2 regions of the Streptomyces sp. NPDC050485 genome follow, and region 1 is predicted to be linked to the other one. Evidence: riboswitches for the same ligand, from Rfam matches in the RefSeq annotation. Region 1 holds a riboswitch; the other holds the start of a gene.

What was found. Region 1 has a riboswitch for ZMP and ZTP ahead of glyA (serine hydroxymethyltransferase). Riboswitches for the same ligand answer to the same signal wherever they lie in the genome.
Region 2: linked by a shared signal. The riboswitch ahead of ACIBK6_RS10035 (bifunctional 5,10-methylenetetrahydrofolate dehydrogenase/5,10-methenyltetrahydrofolate cyclohydrolase) and the one ahead of glyA (serine hydroxymethyltransferase) in region 1 are both predicted to bind ZMP and ZTP.

The regions. Positions count from the first base shown of each region.
Region 1 is NZ_JBITHR010000020.1:126,107-130,779, reverse strand. Features, by position in the region: gene ACIBK6_RS32125 (hypothetical protein) at 1-26, shown strand, start outside; gene ACIBK6_RS32120 (hypothetical protein) at 26-403, shown strand; gene ACIBK6_RS32115 (hypothetical protein) at 411-1,316, shown strand; gene rocD (ornithine--oxo-acid transaminase) at 1,445-2,680, opposite strand; ZMP/ZTP riboswitch at 2,772-2,862, shown strand; gene glyA (serine hydroxymethyltransferase) at 2,892-4,163, shown strand; gene trpS (tryptophan--tRNA ligase) at 4,485-4,673, shown strand, end outside.
Region 2 is NZ_JBITHR010000004.1:163,681-168,353, reverse strand. Features, by position in the region: gene ACIBK6_RS10045 (hypothetical protein) at 1-458, opposite strand, end outside; partial or broken gene ACIBK6_RS10040 (cysteine hydrolase) at 661-822, opposite strand; gene ACIBK6_RS10035 (bifunctional 5,10-methylenetetrahydrofolate dehydrogenase/5,10-methenyltetrahydrofolate cyclohydrolase) at 859-1,704, opposite strand; ZMP/ZTP riboswitch at 1,741-1,825, opposite strand; gene ACIBK6_RS10030 (hypothetical protein) at 1,989-2,237, shown strand; partial or broken gene ACIBK6_RS10025 (IS5/IS1182 family transposase) at 2,266-2,388, opposite strand; gene ACIBK6_RS10020 (dihydrofolate reductase family protein) at 2,547-3,110, shown strand; gene ACIBK6_RS10015 (glycosyltransferase) at 3,178-3,972, opposite strand; gene ACIBK6_RS10010 (DUF4142 domain-containing protein) at 4,208-4,673, shown strand, end outside.

The DNA of each region.
Region 1 (4,673 bases):
ACAACACCGTCAAGAACGAGGGGTGATGACCATGTCCGACGGCGACAACACGCAGCGGTCCGTACACATCAGCGGGGTGACCGGCTCCGTCTCGGTCGGCGACCACAACAAGGTGCGGAGCACCTACCACGCGGGCGGCGCCGACGACGAGGCGCAGCGCCAACTCCTCGACGCCATCGTGGAGTTCAGGGCGGGTCTCGCCCAGCTGGTGGCCAACGACCAGACCCGCACCCTGGACGCGGAACTGGCCGACGCCGAGGGTGAGATCCGCACCGACGGCCGCGCGACCCCGGGCCGCCTCGCCCGGCTCGGCGAACTCCTCACCGGCGCCACCGCCATCACGGGCCTGCTCGCATCGGGCGAGGCGCTGGTGCAGCGGGTCCGCGAAGTGACCGGGCTGTGAGCGGGCGATGAGCACGGGCAAGGGCGAGGTCCGCTGGAACGCGGCGACGCAGAAGTGGGAGAGCGTACAGGGGTCGGACCATGCCCCCGTCGCACCTCCGGAGTCCCAGGCGCCCCCGGCACCGCCGGGGCCCCCAGCGCCGCCGACACCCCCTGCTCCCCAGCTGCCCCTGCCGTCCCTGGAGGAGCCGCACGTCGTGCCCCCCGAGGCGCGCCCCGCCCGGCGGGTGCCGGTCGCCGTCGTCGTCGCGATGGTCGTCGTGGCCGCGGCCGGGGCGGGGGGCGGCTGGCTGCTGGCCCGGGGCGGGCCCGACCATCCGAAGGTCGTGGTCGGCCCGCCCGCGTCCGGGTCGCCCTCCGTCACCCCCGACCGCAGCGACGACGGCAAGGGCAGCCCCTCGGCCTCCGCCTCCCCCTCCGCGTCGCCGGGTTCCACCGCGCCCGCCGGGTTCCAACTCGTCCAGGATCCAAGGGGGTTCACGCTCTACGTGCCGCAGGGCTGGACCCGTGAGGACCAGGGGGGCAAGGGCGTCTTCTACAACTCCGCCGACCACGCCCGGCTGATCCAGGTGTACCCGGTCGCCGAGTCGGGCCTCAGCCCGTACGACGCGCTGAAGCAGACCTCGGGGGAGCTGGCGAAGAACCCCGGCTACCAGGAGATCAGCCTTGGCAACGACGCGACCGTGCCCGGCGGCGCCACCCAGGCCGCGCGGCTCGTCTACGCGTACGACAACCAGCAGCTCGGCCACCGGCGCCAGGTGGTCGACTACGCCTTCCTGACGCCGGGCGGCGAGCATTACGCGGTGCTGTCCGCGGCCCCGGCCGCGGCGTGGCCGGAGCAGGAGAACACGTTGAAGACGGTGCTCAGCGTCTTCTGCGCGGGTTCCAACTGCCCTTCCGCTCCGGCGGGTTGAGTCCCGGCAAAGTGCTCCGCAGGAAGCGGCGGCCGTCTGCTGCGGGCCGTGCGTGGCTGGTCGCGCAGTTCCCCGCGCCCCTCAAAAGACAGGGCGCGGGGGCCGCATCGAGCCTTCGCCGGGGCCTCTCAGTCTTCCGCGAGCACCGCGCGCAGCTGGTCGAGGCCCCAGTCCAGGTCCTCCTTGCTGATGACCAGCGGCGGCGCGATGCGGATCGTGGAACCGTGGGTGTCCTTGACCAGGACTCCGCGGTCCATCAGTTTCTCGGAGATCTGCCGCCCGGTCCCGTACGACGGATTGATGTCCACGCCCGCCCACAGCCCGCGCCCGCGCACCGTCTCGACCGTGCCGGTGCCGGTCAGCAGGCCGAGCTCGTGGTGCAGGTGGTCACCCAGCTCGGTGGCCCGCTGCTGGTACTCGCCGGTGCGCAGCATCGCGATGACCTCCAGGGCGACCGCGCAGGCGAGCGGGTTCCCGCCGAACGTCGAGCCGTGCTCGCCCGGCCGGAACACGCCGAGCACGTCCGCCGAGGCGACGACCGCCGACACCGGGACCACCCCGCCGCCCAGCGCCTTGCCCAGGATGTACACGTCCGGCACCACGCCCTCGTGCTCGCAGGCGAAGGTCTTCCCGGTGCGGCCGAGGCCGGACTGGATCTCGTCCGCCATGAACAGCACGTTCCGCTCGCGCGTCAACTCCCGTACGCCCGCAAGGTATCCGGGCGGCGGAACGAGCACGCCCGCCTCGCCCTGGATGGGTTCGAGCAGCACGGCCACGGTGTTCTCGGTGACCGCGGCCCGCATCGCGGTGAGATCGCCGTACGGGACGATCTCGAAGCCCGGCGTGTAGGGGCCGTAGTCCGCGCGGGCCTCCAGGTCGGTGGAGAAGCTGACGATCGTGGTCGTACGGCCGTGGAAGTTGTCCCGGGCGACCACGATCTTCGCCGTCCCGTCCTTGACGCCCTTGACCTTGTACCCCCACTTGCGGGCCGTCTTCACGGCGGTCTCCACCGCCTCCGCCCCGGTGTTCATGGGCAGCACCATGTCCTTGCCGCACAGTGCGGCGAGCTCCGTACAGAACTGGGCGAAGCGGTCGTGGTGGAACGCCCTCGACGTCAGCGTCACTCTCTCCAGCTGGGCCTTCGCCGCGTCGATGAGGCGGCGGTTGCCGTGGCCGAAGTTGAGTGCCGAGTAGCCGGCCAGCATGTCGAGATAGCGCCGGCCCTCGATGTCCGTCATCCAGGCGCCCTCGGCGGAGGCGACGACGACGGGCAGGGGGTGGTAGTTGTGCGCACTGTGTGCCTCGGCGGAACGGATGGCGTCTTCGGTCGCTGCGTGGGTCGACACGGGTTCTCCGATCGTCATGCGGCATGGGGCGTAGATGGTGCCCTTTTCTATCGTCGCTCGGATGCCGGACGAAGAAACCTTGCCGTCCGGCGCGGCCGGTAGGGTGTTCGGTACGTACGGCGACTGGCGAGCGGGGAAGCGACCCCGGGGAAGCCGTGCGCGGCCTGTCGCACGAGGTGCCGCCCGCCTGGGCACCCCGGGAATCTGTCAACGGACCCCGGAGGACGCCATGAGCCTTCCCCTTTCCCATCCCGCCCTTCGCGCCACCGACCCCGAGCTGGCCGGGCTCGTAGCCGCCGAGGAGCGGCTCCAGTCGGACACCCTGCGCCTGATCCCCAGCGAGAACTACGTCTCGACGGCGGTCCTGGAGGCGTCGGGGACGGTCCTGCAGAACAAGTACAGCGAGGGTTACGCGGGCCGCCGCTACTACGAGGGCCAGCAGAACATCGACAAGGTCGAGACGCTGGCCGTCGAGCGGGCCAAGGCGCTGTTCGGCGTCGATCACGCCAACGTCCAGCCGTACTCGGGCTCGCCCGCCAACCTCGCCGTGTACCTCGCGTTCGCCGAGCCCGGCGACACCGTGATGGGCATGGCGCTGCCGATGGGCGGCCACCTCACGCACGGCTGGGGCGTCTCGGCGACCGGCAAGTGGTTCCGGGGCGTGCAGTACGGCGTGCGCGCCGACACCGGTCTGATCGACTTCGACGAGGTGCGCGAACTCGCCCTCAAGGAGCGCCCGAAGCTGATCTTCTGCGGCGGCACGGCGCTGCCCCGCACGATCGACTTCGCCGCGTTCGGGGAGATCGCCCAGGAGGCGGGCGCGGTGCTCGTCGCCGATGTCGCGCACATCGCGGGCCTGATCGCGGGCGGCGCCCACCCATCCCCGGTCCCGTACGCGGACGTCATCTCGACCACCACGCACAAGACCCTGCGGGGTCCGCGCGGGGCGATGCTGATGTCCCGCGAGGAGCACGCGAAGGCCATCGACAAGGCGGTCTTCCCCGGGCTCCAGGGCGGCCCGCACAACCAGACCACGGCGGCGATCGCGGTCGCGCTGCACGAGGCGGCGCAGCCGGCGTTCTGCGCGTACGCGCACCAGGTGGTCGCCAATGCGAAGGTTCTCGCCCAGGCGCTGCTCGCCCGGGGCTTCGATCTGGTGTCGGGCGGCACGGACAACCATCTGATCCTGATGGACCTGACGCCGAAGGACGTACCGGGCAAGGTGGCCGCGAAGGCCCTCGACCGGGCGGGGATCGTCGTCAACTACAACACGGTCCCGTACGACCCCCGAAAGCCCTTCGACCCCTCCGGCATCCGCATCGGCACCCCTTCCCTGACCTCGCGCGGTCTGGGCGTCGAGCACATGCCCGCGGTGGCGGAGTGGATCGACCGGGGTGTGACGGCGGCGCGGGCGGGCGACGAGTCCGCCCTCGCGGTGATCCGCGCGGAGGTGGCCGACCTGATGTCGTCCTACCCGGCCCCGGGCTTGCCGCTGGATTGAGCCCCTCCCCGCCCCTTCCCTAAACCCTCCGGGGGTGGGGAAGGAAAGGGGTTTTCTCGGGGCCCCGCCCCGGACCGGGGTCCGGGGCTTCGCCCCCTGCCCCCCCCCGGGGCTTGGCTTCGGCCTCGCTCCTATGCACCCTGCCAGGGGCGCGGGGAACTGCGCGAGCGGCCACGCACGGCCCGCAGCCGAAATCCGTTCCCGCGGGAGCGGGGGTCTGGGGGCGTAGCCCCCAGGAACAATCAGGGGGAAGTCCCTGTGGCCGCGGTCACAATGGCGCGGGTTTCCGGGTGGGCGGGCGCACCTGAGAGAATGCTGAGCATGGCCTCGACTCGTCCCCGCGTGCTCTCCGGAATCCAGCCCACCGCAGGCTCGTTCCACCTCGGCAACTACCTCGGCGCGGTCCGCCAGTGGGTCGCGCTGCAGGAGTCCCACGACGCGTTCTACATGGTCGTGGACCTCCACGCGATCACCGTTCCGCAGGACCCGGCCGAGCTGCGCGCCAACACC
Region 2 (4,673 bases), on a different contig from region 1:
CGTTGTGTGATGCGCTCTGCCGCCGCTACGGCCTTGAGTGCGGCCAGCGGCACTTCGAAGGCCAGGTTGTCGAGCCGTTCGGCCAGCATGTCCAGCAGGTCCTGCAGATCGGCCGGTAAGGGCAGAGACCGTGCCTCTACGTCTTTGATGTGCTGGGCCCAGTCCTGGCGGGGGCCGTCCGTGTCGATGTCCGCCTTGTACAGGGAAACCTCGCCCACGGCGGCCCAGTCGATCGGATAGCGGGACGCGCCGCGCCAGCCGCACGAACACGAGCCGCGCAGCTCAGCAGCGCGTGGCCGGCCCATCCGTCCGTCGTGCACGGTCCATTGCGTGGTCGTGCAACCACCGCCGCCGCTGCCCGCATCGAGGTACACCGGCTTTGCCTCGCTGCCGTCGGCCAGGACGACCCCGACCGAGCCACCGTGGGACGAACCGAATTCCGCCGTCTGCCACTTCATGGCTTCCCCAATCCCTGTAGGCCGCCCACCGGGGACCTCCTGCCGAGGCGCGGCCCGTCGGTGCCTGGTGCACATTCACGGACAACGATCCTCAACCCGGCAGGCCGGTGTCCGGCGAATGGACAAACCCGTCGCGGGGGACCCGCGGCACGAACTCCCGGGCGGTGTCCGGCCATTGGGCGGCGGTCCCTTCGAGCCAGTCCGCGACGTCGTGGTGGATCTGTGTGCCGGGGTCCCCCTCGGTGAAGAGGCCGGACTGCGCTGCCGTGCTGAGCACCCTGTTGCGAGGTCCGACATCCGGATGCCCCGGACGCAACCCGATGACCACCTAGATCACGGGGATGCCCGCCGCGCGAACTGCGTCGCCGCGCGGACCGGCCCGCCGCCAACTGGAGGACGGCTACGTCGCAGACGCTCCGCCCGCCGCCTGACGGGTCGCCGCGTCGACGGTCTGCTCCAGCAGCACCGCGATCGTCATCGGCCCGACCCCGCCGGGTACGGGTGTGAGCAGTCGCGCACGCTCCATCGCTCCCTCGAAGTCGACGTCGCCCACGTTGCCCGGGTTGTATCCGGCGTCGATGACCACCGCACCGGGCTTGATGTCCTGGCCCTTGATGAACTGCGGCCTGCCGACGGCCGCGACGAGGATGTCCGCTGCCGCGGTCACCGCGGGCAGGTCGGCCGTCTTGGAGTGGCAGTAGGTGACCGTCGCGTCGCGGGCCAGCAGCAGCATGCCCATCGGCTTGCCGAGGATCGGGCTGCGCCCGACCACCACCGCGTTCCGGCCGGCGGGCTCGACCCCGTAGGCGTCGAGCAGTCGCATGATTCCGCCCGGGGTGCAGGAAGCGAAGCCCGGGTAGCCGAAGGCCATGGCCGCGAACGACCACATGGTTACGCCGTCGACGTCCTTGGCGGGGTCGATCGCCTCGAACGCGGCCCGCTCGTCGATGTGCGCGGGCACCGGGTGCTGCAGCAGGATGCCGTGCACCGACGGGTCGGCGGACAGAGCCCGGATGGTCGCGACCAGTTCCGCGGTGGTGGTCGCCGACGGCAGCGGTACGTGCCGTGACTCGATGCCCGCCCGGGCACAGCGGTTGCGCTTCATCGCGACGTAGGTGACGGATGCGGGGTCCTCGCCCACGAGGACCGTCGCCAGACACGGCCTCACACCGGTCTCCGCCACCAGGTCCCGCGCCCGCCGAGCGCTGCGGTCGAGGCCGGCTTTCGCCACGTCAGTGCCGGTCATGAGCTGTGCGGTCACGGAAGGCTCCCATCGGTAAGAATGGATCGCCCAGGCGCACGGCTTCAGCTGAAGGCGGATCGCTCCCCGGTGGTACCCCACCCAAGCGCCAGTCACGACCGCCCGGTCATCGTAACGGGGCCGGTGGAACGGGACCAGCGACGGGACGACGGGACCGACGGCACCGCCCCTCTCCCGCGGACGGCACCCCCTCCCCGCTACCAGCCTTTCGACAAGGCGGACGCGGGAGTTGATCGTTTCATCGCGACCATCTGGGTGATGGGGTGCGTGTGCACGTTGCCGCGTGGCCCGACGTGACGTTGCACAGCTTCCAACCAGCCATGCAGAAAAGGGTGATCATGGAACGCCGCATTCTCCGCGCCGCAGCCATCGCCATCGGGGCCGCCGCGCTCATTGGACTCATGGGTCCGTCAGCCAACGCCGCTGGTCTCGGCGGCACCGACGGCACGATTAATTCCGTGCGCGCCTTCGCCGACGGCACGATCGATGCCGTGGGTAACCTCGCCGGCCTGCGTTGAGGGCCAGGGCTGACACCCGTTACTCCCATGTCAGCTCGACCTCGTTCCCGCGCGCGCACTGTGAAGGGACGACACTGGTGGGCCGGCCGCCGTGACTGCCACGGCGCCGGCGGTTGGCCCGCTGGTCCCTCCGTTCTCGGAGGTCATGTCGTTAGGGGTTGTCGGCCGAGGCGTACCAGTCCTCACTGAGGTTTTCTCAACGAAACGATCTCGTGAGGTGACTCGGCCCAGGGGATCCCGCGAGCCTCGATGAGTCCTGCGGCGTCCGGCGGGTCGTACTGTCGAACCCGGTCCCGAGGAGGACTTCTGATGCGCAGCGTGACCTATTCGATGGGCGTCTCACTTGACGGCTACATCGTCGGGCCGGACGGCGACTTCAACTGGACGGCGCCCGACGAGGAGGTCTTTCGCTTCGTCACCGAGGAGATTCGAGAGGTCGGCGTCCACCTGTTGGGACGACGGCTGTACGAGACGATGCTGTACTGGGAGACCGCCGACCAGGATCCATCGCTCGGCGACTCAATGCTCGAGTGGGCCGCCATCTGGAAGCCGCTCCCGAAGGTGGTGTTCTCCACCACGCTGTCGGCGGTGCGGGGCAATGCCCGCCTGGCCTCCGGCAGCCTGGCGGAGGAGATCGAGCGGTTGCGGGCCGAGCCGGGGGAGGGCGACATCGCAATCGGCGGCGCGACTCTCGCCGCCGAGGCGGCCGCGTCGGGTCTGATCGACGAGTACCGGGCCAGGGTCTACCCGGTGCTGGTCGGCGGTGGCATTCCGTTCTTTCCCCAACGCGAGCGCCGGGTGGATCTCGAACTCGTCGAGACCCGCACCTTCAGTTCGAGTGTCGTCTACCTCCGCTACCGCGTGGCGCGCTAGCCGGCTCGACCGCCGAGCCCAGGGGGCGTCCGGCGGATCAGATGACCTCTTTGCCCTTGTGGCTCGTTCAGCAGCAGCACCTTCGCCATCGAACTGGGCACGTTTCAGGTCGAGACCGTGAAGTCCCGTAGCCGGGTGGGCAGTTGGCGGTCGGGGAGGCGGGGCCATCGGTACCCGGCGACCTCCAGGCCGGCGCGCCAGTCGCGGGGCCGCGGTACGACGAGCGGGCTGTAGCCGTGCAGGACGGGCCGGTGACGGCGTTCGCGCTCTCGGCGCTGGGCCCGCAGGCTGCGCGGGGGCAGTCCCAGCCGAGCGGCGCATCTTCCGTGCGGCCGGCGCGTACACGTGGTCCAGAGCCAGGTGCACGCCGTGCCCGGATGCCCTGTTGGCCAGTGCGCCCCCCGGTGCCGCCACCGGTCATCGGCGGAGCGAAGGCGCCTGTCGCGTGGATGGGCTGCAGATTGAGTCCGGCACTCGGCAGCCCGAGCCCGTCGGCGATCGCGTAGCCCAGCGGAGTCACCGAGCCCGCCAGGAGGAGCACGTCGCTGGCCTGCGCGGCCTGGAGGAGGTCGTCCGCCATCTCCCCGGCCAGTGACCTCGCCAGGGACACCACCCGGGCGAGCATTCCCGGACCGGTCCTGCTGTGGTGCAGCACCTGACCGCGAGCCGAGCGCAGTTCGGCGCGGGGGTCGATCGGAAGCGGGTGGAAACCGGCCGGTGAATCGGAAAGCGGGGGCTCGAAGCAGGCGTGCGTCACCACCGTGACGTGATGACCCCCCGCTACCAGCCCGTCCGCGAGGCCGGCGTAAGGAGCCGCATCGCCCCGAGAACCGACCGTCGTGATCGCCACTCGCACGGTCATCAGTATGCCGTCCACGACTCCTTCCGATCCGTACATCGCACCAGCGGGCTGCGGGCCGCCTGCCGGGAATTAACGGATCGTCACCTGTCACTGGCGGCCCCGGGCGCCGATCCCGCGTCCCGCGCCTGCCGCCGGGGGGCGGTACGGGGCGGCCGGGGTTCGGGAGCGGCAGCACGGCTCGGTGCGGGTCCGTCGGCAGGGCGAGCGCATCGCGGCGCTCCACGACGCCCTGGCGATGGACCGCGTTCAGGGCCAGGTGGGTGAATCCGCGCTCCGCGTGCGCAATGCGGCGTGTCGCGGTGGGACGTATCCCCTGGGGTGCTATTGCGGCGCCTGCGGGATCCGCCCGGCCGATGTCCGGCGGGCGCGAAGGGAGCGAGTTGTGATGCGTACTCGGTTGATGTCACTCGTTGCGCTGGCGGGTGCGGCGTCCGCGATATGCGCGGCGCCCGCGGCCGCTGCCGTGAGTGATCAGGACACGATGTTCGTGAGGTCGATTCATGAGGGCAACCTCGCGGAGATCGCCGCCGGGAACGACGCGCAGCAGCACGCGGCGACCACATGTGTGAAGACGGTCGGGTCGGTGCTGGTACGCGACCACAGCAAGCTCGACACCGGCCTGAAGGCCCTCGCCGGCAAGCTGGGCACCGAGTTGTCCGCCACGCCGACCGCGGCGCAGCAGCAGGATCTGGACTCCGTTC